2 regions of the Nocardiopsis eucommiae genome follow, and region 1 is predicted to be linked to the other one. Evidence: predicted binding sites of a transcription regulator. Region 1 holds the regulator's gene; the other holds the start of a gene.
The links. Region 1 encodes HrcA, which represses chaperone genes, less so after heat shock. Its sites were predicted from a motif close to TTGGCACTCTCNNNNNGAGAGTGCCAA; they were not measured.
Positions count from the first base shown of each region.

Region 2: ACRWK8_RS21880 (FmdB family zinc ribbon protein) is a predicted target of HrcA. The motif match lies at 2,208-2,234, and genes of this name have one in related genera.

Region 1 covers NZ_CBDRIY010000071.1:5,385-9,794, forward strand. Annotated here, with positions in the region: gene ACRWK8_RS26420 (DUF3097 domain-containing protein) at 1,356-2,189, opposite strand; gene hrcA (heat-inducible transcriptional repressor HrcA) at 2,368-3,381, shown strand; gene dnaJ (molecular chaperone DnaJ) at 3,386-4,410, shown strand, end outside.
Region 2 covers NZ_CBDRIY010000040.1:25,674-30,083, reverse strand. Annotated here, with positions in the region: gene glp (molybdotransferase-like divisome protein Glp) at 1-134, opposite strand, end outside; gene galU (UTP--glucose-1-phosphate uridylyltransferase GalU) at 245-1,183, opposite strand; gene ACRWK8_RS21885 (5-formyltetrahydrofolate cyclo-ligase) at 1,334-1,978, shown strand; gene ACRWK8_RS21880 (FmdB family zinc ribbon protein) at 2,253-2,633, shown strand; gene ACRWK8_RS21875 (SAF domain-containing protein) at 2,785-3,441, shown strand; gene ACRWK8_RS21870 (MscL family protein) at 3,522-3,929, shown strand; gene ACRWK8_RS21865 (D-alanyl-D-alanine carboxypeptidase family protein) at 4,035-4,410, opposite strand, start outside.

The sequences.
Region 1 (4,410 bases):
CGTACGCCTGTTCCGGCGGCTGCCCCCATGCGGGCTGGGCTCCGCTCACCTGCTGGTCGTGGGGCTGGATCCGCGGCTGGCCGCCGGTGTGCTGTGCCCAACCAGACTGCGCCTGCTCGTGGGGTCCTCCCCACCCGGGTTGCTGCGGGGCCTCGGGCTGGCTTCCGGCGGCCTGCCCCCAGCCGGTCTGGGCCTGGGGCTGCCCCCACGCGGGCTGCTGGGCCTGCGGCTGCCCGCCGGTGTGCTGCTGCCAACCCACCTGCGCCGACCCCTGCTCGTGGGCCTGGCCCCACCCGGGCTGCTGCGCCTGCGGGGGCTGGCCGTACGCCTGGGGCTGCTGGGGGTGGGCTTGCTGGGCCTGCGGCTGCCCCCACGCGGGCTGAGCTCCGCTGGTTTGCTGGGCCTGCGGCTGCCCGCCGGTCGCCTGTTCCCAGCCGGGCTGGAGGTGGGGCTCCTGCGGGTGGGCGGGTTGGGCCTGTGGTTGTCCCCATCCGGCCTGGGCCCCGTTGACCTGCTGGGTTTGGGGTTGCCCGCCGGTCGCCTGTTCCCAGCCGGGCTGGGCCTGGGGGTACGGGGCCGGTGCCTGCTGGTGCGGTGGTCCCCACGCGGGCTGAGCTCCGCTGACCTGCGGGTCCTGGGCCTGCGGCTGCCCCCACCCGGGCTGGGCGCCGCTGCCCTGCTGGGCCCCGTGGGGATGGATCTGCGGTTGGCCGCCGGTGGCCTGCTGCCAACCCGGCTGGACCTGTCCCTGGTCGTGGGGCGTAACCCCTCCGGGCTGCTGAGCCTGGGTGTGGGTCTGGTGCGGCTGGTGCGGCTGCCCCCATCCCGGCTGCTCCGAGGGCTGCGGTGCCTGGACCTGGGGCTGGCCGTACGCCTGGGGCTGCTGGGAGTGGGCGGGCGGAGCCGCCTGGACCCCGGGCGGGCCCCATCCGGGCGACGGAGGCGTCTGCGCCGCGCCCTGTTCCCCGGCGGGCTGGTCTCCGCCGGCCTGCTGCTGCGGGGCGGGCTCCGCGGACGGCCCCCACCCGGGCTGCGCCCCGCTCATCCGCAGCGTCTCGGCGTCGGGGCGCACCCGCGGCTGACCGCCGGTCGACGTCTCCCCGGCGGGCCGCGCGCCGCTCTGCTGGTCGGGGTCCTGCGGCTGCTGCTGTCCCTGCGCGTCGTCCGGCGACGGACGGCTGGACGGGGTCTCGCTCATGCTCTTCCTCGACTCCGCTGTTGGGGGCGCTTGCTGTGCCCGAACGAGTCGGGCCGTACCGACGACCGCGGAGGGCCGGAGGCCGGGAGGCCTGAGGGAGACGGGGAACGACGTTCCGAGGGTCCCATCAGACCATGTGATCGCGACAATCCTAGTGTTACGGAGCGTGCGGGCCCGTGACGAAGTCGATGAGCTCCTCCACCCGCCCCAGCAGGGAGGGTTCCAGGTCCCCGTAGCCACGGACCGAGCCGAGGATGCGACGCCAGGCCTCACCCGTCTCCATCCGCCACCCCAGGGCGTCCACCACGCCCTCCTTCCAGGGCTGACCCCGGGGGATCTCGGGCCAGGCCCCGATTCCCACCGCGCCCGGGCGCACCGCCTGCCACACGTCCACATAGGGATGGCCGACCACGAGGACGTCCGCGCCCCGGACGCGCTCCGCGATCCGGCTCTCCTTGGACCCCGGCACCAGGTGGTCCACCAGGACCCCCAGACGGCGCCCCGGTCCCGGCGCGAACTCCGCCACCACGGCGGGAAGGTCGTCGACTCCCTCAAGGAACTCGACGGCCACTCCCTCCACGCGCAGGTCGTGGCCCCAGACCTTCTCCACCAGCTCGGCGTCGTGCGCGCCCTCCACGTAGATCCGGCTCTCCCGAGCCGTGCGCGCCCGCGCGTCGGTCACCGCGATCGATCCCGAGGCGCTGCGCAGCGGGCCCCTGGGCTCCGCCGCCGGACGCACCAGCGTCACCGGCGCACCGTCCACGAGGAAGGCGGCCGGGCCCAGCTCGAACACCCTGCGGCGCCCGTCCCGGTCCTCCAGGGTCACGGCGGCCTTGTCCCAGGACACCACCGCGCCGCAGAAGGTCTCGTCGGCGTCCTCCACGACCAGGTCACGACTGAGGGGTATCTCGCGTACCGCGCCCTTCCTCGGTCGTCGCCAGTCTCCCGCCAGAACGTCGCGGCCGTAACGGCCGGTTCCCTTGGTAACCACGGTGGTGCAGTCTACTGGTGACACACTCGGTAATCCCGTTGGCGGGTGGCGCACGTCGCGGCTCGGTCAGGGAAGAAGCACCCCCCGTCTCCGTGTTACCGCGTGCGGGTAGCCGTGCCGGTTTGCGGCCGGGCATAGAATTAGCACTGAGGACCTTGGAGTGCCAGGAGGTGGCGAGTTGCTGGATGAGCGCAAGCTCGCGGTCCTGCGTGCGGTCGTCGAGGACTTCGTCAACACCAACGAACCCGTGGGTTCGCGGGCGTTGGCGGACCGTCACCCCCTTGGTGTCTCCCCGGCGACCATTCGCAACGACATGGTCGCCCTCGAGGAGGACGGCTACATCGCCCAACCCCACACCAGTGCGGGACGGGTGCCCACCGACAAGGGGTACCGGCTCTTCGTGGACCGGCTCTCCTCCGTCAAGCCGCTCTCGGCGGCCGAACGGCGCGCCATCGAGTCCTTCCTCGGTGGTGCCGTGGACCTCGACGAGATCGTCGCCCGCACGGTGCGTCTGCTCGCGCAGCTCACCCGGCAGGTCGCGATCGTCCAGTACCCGTCGCTGACCCGCTCGTCGGTGCAGCACGTGGAACTGGTGCCGCTCGGCGGTCAGCGCATCATGATGGTCGTCATCACCGACACCGGACGGGTCGAACAGCGCGTCATCGACGGGCTGGGATCGGTCAGTGAGACCGTGGTGGACGACCTGCGCACCATGCTCAACCGCGCCATCGCGGGCAGACACCTCGGTGACGTGCCGGACGCGGTGGAGGACCTGCCCGCCCAGGTCGCACCGGAGGACCGGCCCGTCGCGGTCGCGGTCCTCTCCGTCCTGCTGGAGAGCCTCGTGGAGAGACACGAGGAGAAGATCGTTCTGGCGGGCACCGCCAACCTGGCCGCGGTCGACTTCGCGGCCAGCCTGCGCGAGGTGCTCGAGGCGCTGGAGGAGAACATGGTCCTCATACGACTCCTCGGTGAGGCCAAGGACCCCTCCATGCTCACGGTGCGCATCGGCGCGGAGAACTTCCACGAGGGCCTTCGATCCACTTCCATCGTGTCGGCTGACTACGGCGTGGGAAACCAGTCGCTGGCCAAGATCGGAGTGGTGGGCCCCACCCGTATGGACTACCCAGGGACGATGGGCGCCGTCCGTGCGGTGGCCCGGTATGTCGGACAGATTTTGGCAGGACAGTAACTCAGTGGCCAGAGACTATTACCAGGTTCTCGGGGTGCGTCGCGACGCGTCCAAGGACGAGATCAAGAAGGCGTACCGGCGGCTCGCGCGCGAGCTCCACCCGGACATCAACCCGGACCCCGCCACCCAGGAGCGCTTCAAGGAAGTGACCCAGGCCTACGAGGTCCTCTCCGACGAGAACAAGCGTCGGATGTTCGACATGGGCCAGGACCCCTTCGCCCCAGGTGGCGGCGGCGGTGCCGGAGGTTTCGGCAACGCGGGCGGGTTCGCCTTCGACGACATCATGAACGCCTTCTTCGGCGGTGGACAGCCCGGCGGCCGCGGCCCCCGGGAACGGGTCCGGCGCGGGCGCAGCATCAAGATCCGCATCGAGCTCGACCTCGTCGAGACCGCGTTCGGGGTCAGTCGGGAGATCACCTTCCCGACCGCGATCCTGTGCGAGACGTGTCAGGGCGAGGGCACCGCGGCCGGTTCGCACCGGACCACCTGCGACATGTGCCACGGCCAGGGCGAGGTCTCCCAGGTCACGCGCTCCTTCCTCGGGCAGGTCATGACCTCGCGTCCCTGCCCGCAGTGCTCCGGCCAGGGTTCGGTCATCACCAACCCCTGCGGCGACTGCGCGGGCGAGGGCCGGGTCCGGGAGAAGGTCACCCGCACCGTCAAGATCCCCGCCGGAGTCGACGACGGCACCCGCATCCAGCTCGCGGGTGAGGGCGAGGTCGGCCCCAACGGCGGACCGCGCGGCGACATCATCCTGGAGATCGTCCAGAAGCCCCACCCGACCTTCGAGCGTCGCGGCGACGACCTGCACTGCACCATCACCGTCCCCATGACGGCGGCGGCGCTGGGCGCCTCGTGCGCGTTCGACACCCTCGACGGCACCGAGAACATCGACCTGCGTCCGGGCACCAACTCGGGCCACGTCATCACCCTGCCGGGCAAGGGTGTCACGCACCTCGACGGCGGCGGCCGGGGAGACCTGCGCATCCGTGTGGACGTGGAGACCCCGGGCAAGCTGGACGAGGAGCA
Region 2 (4,410 bases), on a different contig from region 1:
CCCGGCAGGGACACCGGGGAGACGACCGGCTCAGCCAGCACCGTTCCGTGTGCCTGGAGCAGGTCCAGCTCGATCGGCTCGGCTACGGCGACCAACCCCAGGAGGTCGGAGATGTGCTGTTCGACGCTCTTCATGAGGTCCTTCCGGGTCGTGGACGCGCTGGGGGCCTCCCCCGTCACGGGAGGAGGCTCCGGACCCATTGTGACCATGACCGGAGCCGACGTCCCGGACCCGGCCTCCCGGGTCAGCCCCGGAGGCGTTCCTGGCGGTCCAGGAACTCCCGCAGCCAGGGCAGGAGCTCGTCCGCCAGATCCGGGCGGCGGCAGGCGAACTCCACCACGGTGCGGATGTACTCGGCCTTGTTCCCCGTGTCGTAGCGGTTCCCTCGCAGGAGCACGCCGTGGACGCCGCCGCCCTGGTCGGGGCTGGTCCGGGCCAGTTCCTTGAGGGCGTCCGTCAGCTGGATCTCGCCGCCGCGTCCGGGCGCGGTGTCGTGCAGGACGGGGAAGACGGCCGGGTCGCACACGTAGCGGCCGATGATCGCCCAACGGCTCGGCGCCTGCTCGGGGGAGGGCTTCTCGACGAGGTCGGTGACGGTGACGACGTCGGCCTCGTCCGTGGGCTCCACCGCCGCGCAGCCGTAGAGGGAGACCTGTTCGGGCTCCACCTCCATGAGCGCGACGACGCTGCCACCGTGGGTCCGCCGCACCTCGATCATGCGGCGGAGCAGGTCGGCGGACTCGATGATGTCGTCGCCGAGGAGCACCGCGAAGGGGCTGTCCCCCACGTGGGCCTCAGCGCACAGCACGGCGTGGCCCAGGCCCCGGGGCTCGCCCTGGCGGACGTAGTGGACCTGCGCGAGGTCGCTGGACTCGCGGACCGAGTTGAGCTTCTCCTTCTCGCCCTTGGCGGCCAGCGCCTCCTCCAGCTCGTAGGCGCGGTCGAAGTGGTCCTCGATGGAGCGTTTGCTGCGCCCGGTGATCATGAGGACGTCGCTGAGCCCGGCTTCGACGGCCTCTTCCACGACGTACTGGATCGCGGGTTTGTCCACGATCGGCAGCATCTCCTTGGGAGTGGCCTTGGTGGCGGGCAGGAAACGGGTGCCCAGCCCCGCCGCGGGGACGACCGCCTTGGTCACGGCGGCGTCGGTGCGGGGTCGCTTCTGGTCGGTGTCGGCGCTCATGAACGGCACTTTAGGACAGACAACCGCCAGCACGTGGACCGATGGCTTCCCGTGGCCGAGAAGTCCCCGTCGTTTCGGGCGAAGTCGTGGTAACCGCAACCGAGTGTTCACCCCTCGGGGGAGGCGGGGGCCGGGTGCCACACTGGGCTCATGGGTGCCACGAACGAACACGACCGCGACGCCAAGCGCGCGCTCCGCGCCCGGCTGCTCTCCGCTCGGCGGGAGAGGGACGCGGCGGAGCGCTCCCGCGTGGGTTCCGCCGTCCGCGACACCCTCATGGAGCTGCCGTGGCTCGCCATGGGCGGGACCGTCGCCTGCTACTACTCCGTGGGCGGCGAGCCCGGCACCCGTGGCCTGGTCAACGCGCTGTGGAAGCGCGGCACGTACGTGCTGCTGCCGATCTTCCTGCCCGACGGGACGCTCGACTGGGCGGCCTACGACGGCCCCGACGGGCTCGCGTCGGCCGGGCACGGTCTGGTGGAGCCGACCGGGCACCGCTACGGACCGGAGGTGCTGGCCCGCGCCGACGCGGTGATCTGCCCGGCCGTGGCGGTGGACCGCCGTGGCACGAGGATGGGTCGCGGGGCGGGCTGCTACGACCGCGCACTTCCGCTCAGGGGCCCGCACACGCCCGCGATCGCCGTGGTCCACGACGAGGAGTTCGTGGACGAGTTGCCCGCCGAGGCGCACGACCGGCCGGTGGACGCGGTCGTGACCCCGGGCGGCGGACTCCACGTGTTCGACCCGGACTCGGCGGTCTGGCCCGGAGGCGCCCCGGACGGCCGCCCTGGGTGAGGCCCGTGGGGCGGGGGAAGCGGAGCGAGGGGGCGGGTCGCGGGCGGGGACGCGGAGCCGAGGGGATTAAGCCGCCGGGGCGGAGCGTTATGGCTGGCGGTCGTGTCCCGGACCCGCCCCGGTACGCGCGTTCCCCCCGGCCCTCGGCCCGGTGCCGCCCGACCCACGGGACGCTCCGCGCCGCAGCGGTGAGGGGTTGTCGCGGCCGTGGTCGGCGAACGCGTACTATTTAGCAGTCGACGGGTGTGAGTGCCAGCAAGGAGGACCCGGAACAGTGCCTACGTACCAGTACGCGTGCACCGAGTGTGACGCCCAGATGGAGGTCGTGCAGAGCTTCAGCGACGACTCGCTGACGGTCTGCCCCGAGTGCGAGGGTCGCCTGCGCAAGGTGTACTCCGCGGTCGGCATCGTCTTCAAGGGCTCGGGCTTCTACCGCACCGACAGCGGTAAGTCCACCACGAACAGCTCCGCCCTGACCGGTTCCAACACCGACGGCGGCTCCGAGGGCAAGAGTGAGAAGTCCACCGACTCCGCCAAGCCCTCCTCCGACTCCGGTGGCACCGGCACCCCCGCCGCCGCCACCGCCAGCACGGGCGGCGGCGACAAGTCGAGCAGCAAGAGCACCAGCGGCAGCACCGCCGCGACCAGCAGCTGAGCCACCGCACCGTTGACCGTGGCCGCGCCGCCGAGGCCCCTCGGCGGCGCTTTCGTCGTCTCCGGGGTTCCCGGACCCGGCGGGATCCGAGCGCGAATCCGCCCTGTGGACAACCCTCCGGGGCCACCTCCCCCGGCCTAGCGTTGGAGGCATGAGCCACCCCCCGCCCCCGTTCCGGCACCGGCGCGGCCCGCTCCGCCTCCTCGACCGTCACCGCCGCGCCGTCGCCTCGGTCCTGACCGCCCTGGCCGTGGTCTGCGCGGTCCTCGTCCTGCGTCCCCCGCCCCAGCCCGAGGCGGAGGTGCTCGTGGCGGCGAGGGACCTCGACCCGACCGCACCGCTCTCCGGGGACGACCTCGCCCCCGTGGTCGTGGCCCAGCGCTCCGTCCCGGACGGGGCCCTCTCGCCCGGGGACCCCACGGCCGGGCTCACGTTGAACGCTCCGGTGCGCCGGGGCGAGGTGCTGACCGACGCCCGGCTGAGCGACCCTCCGGCGGCTCGCTACGGCGCGGACATGGTCGCGGTGCCGGTGCGGGTCGCCGACGCAGGGGTGGTCGGCCTGCTCTCCCCCGGCAGTCGGGTGGACGTACTGGCGGCCACGGGCGCCGACGAGTTCGGCGGGCCGCCGTCCGGGGCCGGACCGGCCGTCGAGGTGGTCGGGGACCGGCCGGTGCTGGCGGTTCCGGCGGAGGAGGGTCCGAGCGGGGAGGTGGGATCGCTGGTCGTCATCGCTGCGACCAGCGAGGAAGCCAGAACCCTGGCAGGGCACGCGATCTCCTCGCGACTGTCTGTCACGATTCGCGGTTGACCGATGACCAGGGGTGGTGAAAGCTATCCCGGGCGCCCCACCGGGCGCATCCACCACTCACGAACACGTAGGGCAGTTCCATGGAAGGCTTCAAGAAGTTCCTGCTCCAGGGAAACCTGGTGCAGCTGGCGGTCGCGGTCGTCATCGGCTCCGTCTTCGCCGGTCTCATCTCGGCGTTCACCGAGGGGTTCATCACCCCGCTCCTGGGGATCTTCGGCGGTATCCCCACCTTCTCCGACCTCTACTTCGAGATCAACGGCAGCAGATTCCTGTACGGGTCCTTCGTGGACGCCCTGGTCTCCTTCCTGATCACCGCCGCGGTCCTGTACTTCTTCGTGGTCCTGCCCATGGGCAAGCTGATGGAGAAGTTCATCAAGGCCGAGGAAGCCACCACCCGCGAGTGCCCGCACTGCTTCTCGGATATCAACAAGAAGGCCAGCAAGTGCGCCCACTGCACCAGCGAGGTCACCCCGGAGATCGTTTCGTAGGGCGCTCAGGGGCTCGCACGGCCCCCGCCGCGACACACGTGAGGGCGGCCCCGCGGGGCCGCCCTCCGGATCGCCTGACGGGCCGGTCCGAAACCAGCGCGCGCCCTAGCCCTCGTACTCCCAGTGCCAGGGTTCGAAGGGGCTGGACTTCGCCCAGGCGGGGTGGATCCAGTTGTACTTGGCCCCGTTGGTCTCCATCCAGTTCCACCGTTCCGAACGGAAGTTCTGGATGCCGCACCCGAGGTCGATCGCCTGCCCCAGACCGTGGTTACTGGTGCCGGGCACGGCGGCGAAGCCGGGCGGCTCCTGCGCGTAGACGCGGTGCTGGTTCGGCAGGTCGCGGTAGGCGCTGGTGATGCACATGTTCTCGCCGAACTCCTCCACGTACTCGACGTTCAGCTGGAGGAACTCGACGGCGGCGTCGGCCCTCAGGAACTTGTCGTCGTACAGCGAGCAGAGGGCCTCCTGCGGGAGCAGCCCG